Regions from separate parts of the Paenibacillus sp. J31R122 genome, predicted to be linked through region 1. Evidence: riboswitches for the same ligand, from Rfam matches in the RefSeq annotation. Region 1 holds a riboswitch; the other holds the start of a gene.
The links. Region 1 has a riboswitch for cyclic di-GMP ahead of AC0YN7_RS18425 (anti-repressor SinI family protein). Riboswitches for the same ligand answer to the same signal wherever they lie in the genome.

Region 1 (3,422 bases):
CGGGAAACGCAAAGGTATACAAAAGGGATGTTCAGCTGGATAGGTTTTAACAAACAAGAAATTATATTTGATCGGGATTCTAGAGCTGCCGGCGAAACTAAATGGAATTATTTTAAGCTGGTGGATTTGGCAATCGAAGGAATAACATCATTTACAACAGCCCCACTGCGCATATCCGCATTGTTTGGGGTTCTCATATCAGTTGTCGCTTTTATTTATATGGGATGGGTCATCATAAAGACTCTGCTCTTTGGCGAATCTGTGGCTGGTTATGCTTCGTTAATAACTGTTGTTTTGTTCTTAGGTGGCATACAGTTATTGTCTCTAGGCATTATTGGTGAATATTTAGGAAGAGTATTTAATGAAACAAAGCAGAGACCCTTATACTTTATCGATGAATATGACGGAGAGAAGGTTTCTGTCAAGGATAAAGCTAAAGAAACTGTATCCATAGGATAATGGCATGCCATACTTAAACAGAGCTCTAATAAATTGAATAGTAGGATGGTATATAATGACAGTTACTAAATATAGCAGTATAACGTTATTACTATTATTGTTCACGTACATGTTAACGGTGAATCTACTTTCACCGATGTTTGCAGATGATTTTAACTACTCATTCATGTGGGATAAGTCTAAACGAATTGAAAATTTATTTGATGTTTTTAGGTCACAGTATATGCATTATTTCGAATGGGGCGGTAGGACTGTTGCCCATACAATTGGTCAAATATTGCTGATGTTGAATAAGACTGTTAGCGCAACGCTAAATGCATGTATATATGTTTCTTTCATTTACTTAGTTTATTGGCATTCGCAAGGGAAAAAACTAATGATTCAATCAGGTGCAGTCCTGTTGTTAATCATATTTTTTTGTTGGACAAGTCTACCTTCCTTTGGTGAAACTACCATCTGGATAATTGGCTCTGTCAATTATTTATGGACCTCGGTCATTATTCTTTTATTTCTTCTGCCCTTTAGAATAACTATGATAGGTGTAGGATTAAAGGATCGGTTTTTAAGCCGTTTGAGTATGTTGATTTTAGGTGTCGTTACAGGCTGGACGAATGAAAATACTGCTTTATCAACATTACTGCTAGCAGCAATATTATTAGGATATTTTTATTTCAAGAAAAAGATAGCCATATGGATGCTGACAGGCTTTGGCGGTATGATAGTAGGCTTCCTGCTCCTAATGCTGGCACCTGGTAATATGGTAAGGGCAGCGAGAATGGAGAAGGCCGAAGATTACTCTTTTATGTTGTATCATATTAAAATACCAGCAGCTATGACTATTAAGATTATGCTGATTCAAGCGCCACTCTGGATAGCATTATTTATATTTATAGCCATATTATTGGCATATTTCAACAAAAGAAGAAATAATTGGCTTGGATTTTACAAAAAAAATGGCTCTGATTTGCTCTATTCATTTGTATTTATTCTACTTAGTGTAATTAATAATGTAGTTATGTTCGCTTCCCCGTATTTTCCTTTGAGAGCTGGCTTTGGCTCTAGTGTCTTCCTAATTATTGGTGTTATGGGTCTTCTTCGGATGAACGTTATTCGAGCAGTATTCATGAAACAAAGATTTGTATTTTCAATTATATTAAGTGTAGTGCTACTTATTTCTATGAGTCTCGTTTTGCTTAAATATACGCAACTAAATGAAGAGCAGCAGAATCGTCTATCTGTAATCAAAAGTCATATAAACGAAGGGAAGCCTGATGTTAAAGTTTCCTCTTTTTCAATTAACAATAAAAATCCTTACGAAACCTATCTGGATCATGTATTTGTCAGTGATATTGGAGAGGATCCCGCAATTTGGCCAAATACGATTTATGCGAAATACTTTGGATTAGAATCAATCAAGCTTCAAAAGTGAAAAGCAGGAATTGATATTTATATGATTGCCCGTAAGTATTCAGCCATTTTGATCCATTCTAAAGTGGTGTGACAGTCACAATTTTTTTGATTTTTACAAGCTGATTCGACAAAAAATACAATTATCTCCCAAATTTCAAGTACATAAAGCGACAGCATATGCGTCCGAAGGGGGATATAATACTTATAGTTAGTGAAAGGGAGACGTTGAAATGCGTTTAGTATCTGGGCACCTTAAACGCATGGAGTCAGTGGTGCAACCGGCCCCGATATGAATGGGGGACAAGGTGATATGACGCTTGGACAAGTAGATAATATTCAAGATTTGGATATGGAGTGGGTTGAATTAATTGTTAGCGCGCGTAAAATGGGACTTAATACAGACGACGTTCGTAAAGCACTTCTTTGCCTTGAGGAAGAAGGTAAGGTAGACAAACAGGATAAAGCTGTGTAAATAGGTTAAATGCTATTCACGCTTTATTTTCCACTTATTAAATTCCAAGAACTCTTTGAATTGATCTTTACTAACGCCAGATGCCATTGCTTCCTTAACTAGGTCTGACCACTCACGATCTAGATGCTCGGGATTACTTTCAGTTTGATCGGTATTTAAAAACTCTTCAATAGTTACATTTAATACTGCGCCAACCTTCTCGAGAAACTGTATCGAAGGATTTTGCTGTAGTCCACGCTCTATTGAACTAAGATAAGACTTTGCGACGCCTGCTCTTTGGGAAAGCTCCGTTAGGGAAAGTCCTTTTCTCTTGCGCAGCATTTGAATGCGTTCTCCAATCATAGCCAATTCCTCCGTTTGTACATAGATGTAAACTCACTTCTATTATAACTAATAATTCTCAATTAAGAAAGCTTGTAAGTAATAACGAATATATTTTTCTGGGTGATTGAATCGAATCCACTAAGTTAGTAAATAAGTGGATTTTTTTTTGTGAGAGAAAGCGATTGAAATGTAAAAAATAGCTTGAAAAAATGTATTAAGGTTTGATAAAGTTTTGTTTTTTATAAAGAACAAAACAACAGCTTTCATTTACATAAAATTGAATATTTTTGATTGACAAACCCTTTTTAAGGGTGTAACATTCAGATATGTTCTTTATTGAGAACTAATGCTCGCTTGGATGATATTCGTATTTGTTAAGTAAATAGAACGGATCGATATCACATCGGAGGAACAAATGAGTGCGATCACAGCCGTATATGAAATCGATCATACTAACTTAGTGTTAGAGCAGGGCAATCGAATGATGCATGAATTATCTCAATTTCCTTGTAACTCTTCACAAGCTTGGAATGTTGATAATGTGTTTCTTGGCTGTCACAACCAGTGGATTACACCTGAATCTGTTGGTGAGCGCAATCCCTTTTATGATTCCGAAAGACGATTAGTCATTACCGCAGACGCTATTATTGATAACCGTAATGAATTATTTAACTTACTCCAGGTACAGCATGATAGCAGAGAGCATATTACCGATGCTGAGCTTATTCTGCTTTCCTATTCCAAATGGGGCGAGGAT
Region 2 (3,422 bases), on a different contig from region 1:
CGATTTTTTCGGCGTACACTACAATTTTATCCTTCACGTCTTGTGGAACAAAAGGTGACAGGGCAAGTCGAACGGCATCCGGATTTTCAAGTCCGATTTTTTTCACTGTATTCGGCTTCCACGTGCCTTCCGTCAAATCTTTAATTGCTCCATATACTGTCAAGCTTGCATCCGATATCGCAGATCCAATGAAAACATCGGGTGCATCGGCATAATAATCACGAACGTTAGCGAATTGATACACGCCATTCTCGCGTGCCGCTTCCGTAACACCGGAACGAGCCTTATTCAACATAGTAAAGATCATATCCGACCCCGCGTTAATTTGTGCTTGCGCAACACTTTTTGCCAAAGCGGCGTTTTCTTGATCGCCTGTAAACGTGGTAAGGAATGTTGCTTCAGGATTCGTGTATTTCAAACCGTCAGCAAATGCTGCGCGTCCCAATAGACCGGGACCTACGCGTGCACCGGAAATATGAGAAACCACATTCGTTTTTGTCAGAAGTCCTGCAGCTGCACCTGCCAGCCATGCGGATTCTTCCTGTTTTACCTGATAGCTGGACAGGTTATCGCCGGTCAAATTCGTTTGTGTATTAACAAATTTTATTTTCGGGAATTCTTTAGCTACCAACTTCACGGCTTCCGAGCTTTGCCCTGCATGAGCAATGATCATATCCGGGTTTTTCTTGGCCAATTTGCGCAATGCATCCGCAATTTGCGCAGTGTCATGCGGGATATTTTCCACAAACGTCGCTTTGATTCTGAAATCCTCTTCTGCCTTCGCTAATCCACGGTAAGCAGATTCCATAAACCCGCCGTCCTTGGAGGAACCTGGAATCAACAATGCAACTTTTGCTTTCTTATTATTGGTGTGTGACGGGTCCTTGCTAGCTTCTGCGGTAGACAAACCGGATGAAAATACAAGTGCCATAGCCAAGCTCGACAAAGCCAATTTCGATAGTAATTTTCTCAAGATGTACCCCTCGTTTCCAAAAAAGTAGTTTTGTCCGGACAAATCAGAGAATAAACTAGACTTCACTTTTTGTCAAATTATGCCGAAGATAAATAAGGGGAATAAACCGAATAATTGCGAAATAACGTCGTTAGCAGGTCTTTACTCCCTATATAGACAGTGAAAATTGACCTAAATTCCGACATACCGGTATCTAAAGTAGTATTTATTTTTAGTAAAAAGGTCTTGTATATCCCGAAAAGCTATATTATACTTTGGCCAATAGATATACCCATATCACGAAAAGGCATACTTCTCGAAAGAGGGGGACGCAAAGCTACGGGCCTAAGGATTTCGATCTACGGCAGCCGGGTCACCGAAAATTGGGAGGACGTCCATCCCTTTCTTTTGGGGTGGACTTTTTTTATTTTACAATATCTTAATGGGGGATGCTTGGATCATGAAATATATTCAGAATTTACGAATCAAAACGAAAATCGGGGGAATGCTCGGACTTTCCATTATTTTCCTACTCATTATCGGTATTACAGGCTTTTTCGTCATGAACAAGATGGCTAGCAATGCCCGTGCTATGTACGAAGAAACCTTGATTCCGAACAGCCTGGTCGAAGGACTTTTGTTCGGCAATTCGCAAATGGATGCTTTGCAGCTTGAAATGCTGCTGGCGAAAGACGAGGCTATCATTAAGCAAATTCAACAGCAAATTGTTCAGACCCGCGATAAAAATCAGGTGATACGAAAAAGTCTCGAGCAGATCACGTTGTCTTCGAGAGCACAAGAGCAGTACCAAAGCTTTATCGATTTGATCCCTAAAAACAACGAAGCCAAGAAAAAAGTGGATAACTTGGCAGTTGCCAATCAAAAAGAAGCAGCGCATAAGGAATATGTAAATTCGTTCAAGCCGATCCGTGCAGAAATGATCAAAAGCCTGGAGAACGTTGTTAAGTTCAATGAAGACGACGCAAAAATCTTTTATGAGAAAAGTGTTCAAAGCTCCAAACTGGCTACATCGATCATCGTTGTCGTTACCCTACTTGCCGTCATTTTATGTTCCTTGATCGGATACGGCATTTCTAATATGATCACAAGACCTGTCCGCACCATTCAGCAATTGATGGCAAAAGCGCAGGACGGGGATTTAACGGTTAACGCTACATACCAATCAAAAGACGAAATCGGTCTTCTTTCAAAGGATTTCAATGGAATGATCACTAGCTTGAGAGAAATCATTGCGAAGATCGTCCTCGAGTCTCAGAACTTGTCTGCAAGCTCGGAGCAATTGGCAGCAAGCTCCGAACAATCCAGCCAAACTACCCATCATGTCGTTGCGGCCATTCAAGACATTGCTGGAGGTGCCGATCAGCAGATGCAAAGCTCTATCGAAAGCGTAAGAGCAATGGAAGAGATGGCTACCGGCGTTAATCGGATTGCAGAATTTTCAGGCAATGTATCCGCAATGTCAATGGAGGCTTCCAAGGAAGCCCAGGAAGGCAATATTTCGATCCAGAAAGCGATGTCCCAAATGGATTTGATCCGAGAATCGGTCAACGATTCGGCCAAGGTTGTTAACCAACTGGGTATACGATCTCATGAAATCGGTCAAATCGTCGATGTTATTACCGATATTTCAATGCAGACGAATTTGCTTGCATTGAATGCCGCGATTGAAGCTGCAAGAGCGGGCGAACACGGGAGAGGCTTTGCTGTCGTTGCCGACGAGGTTCGGAAGCTGGCGGAGCAATCCAGACAATCGGCGGAACAAATCGTGGTGATCATTCAGCAAATTCAAGGTGAAACTCGTTCTGCGGTTGTCGCCATGGAAAAAGGCAGCATAGAGGTCGAACACGGAACTGTGATTATGAAGGAAGCAGGAGAGGCATTCCGTAACATTATGAATGGGGTGCAGCAGGTGGCTTATCAGATGGAGGAGGTATCTGCCGCATCACAACAAATGTCGGCAGGCACAGAGGAAATTACCGCTTCTCTCCACGATATGAACAGCATTACGGAAGCTGCCTTCTCGAAGACAGAAAGTGTAGCTGCCGCTTCGGAGCAGCAATTAGCTACGATGGAAGAAGTTTCGGAATCCGTGAATGCGTTGACGCGTATGGCTCAAGAATTGCACGATATGACTTTACGTTTTAAGAGCTGATCGCCCCGTTGCTAGAGGCTGTGCAATGAAAAACCGCCGTTGGTTGAAACCAACGGCGGTTTTTTAACCTGTCAGCTATTCGTTGTTATGAACTTCTACAGCTAAATTGATAACCCGGCTAATTGAATGGGCTCCACTTTGTTCGCATATGCTGTAAGCGTCCCTTCGACCGTAATCGTATTTTTAAATTTTAAATTAGAATCTTCTTGTCCCTGAGCCAAGAGATTGTTCTGCAATTTGAATTAACGCTCTTGTGATGTTTCCACCAATAGTACCTGCATCACGAGTAGTCATATT

Region 2: another riboswitch for cyclic di-GMP. It lies ahead of AC0YN7_RS21925 (methyl-accepting chemotaxis protein); the one in region 1 lies ahead of AC0YN7_RS18425 (anti-repressor SinI family protein).

Annotation. Positions count from the first base shown of each region.
Region 1 is NZ_JBWDNM010000011.1:31,085-34,506, reverse strand. It holds gene AC0YN7_RS18435 (glycosyltransferase family 2 protein) at 1-459, shown strand, start outside; gene AC0YN7_RS18430 (DUF3329 domain-containing protein) at 515-1,888, shown strand; cyclic di-GMP riboswitch class II at 2,079-2,162, shown strand; gene AC0YN7_RS18425 (anti-repressor SinI family protein) at 2,180-2,341, shown strand; gene AC0YN7_RS18420 (helix-turn-helix domain-containing protein) at 2,354-2,683, opposite strand; gene AC0YN7_RS18415 (asparagine synthase-related protein) at 3,081-3,422, shown strand, end outside.
Region 2 is NZ_JBWDNM010000014.1:89,570-92,991, reverse strand. It holds gene AC0YN7_RS21930 (BMP family protein) at 1-973, opposite strand, end outside; cyclic di-GMP riboswitch class I at 1,249-1,333, shown strand; gene AC0YN7_RS21925 (methyl-accepting chemotaxis protein) at 1,413-3,125, shown strand; gene AC0YN7_RS21920 (small, acid-soluble spore protein, alpha/beta type) at 3,321-3,422, opposite strand, start outside.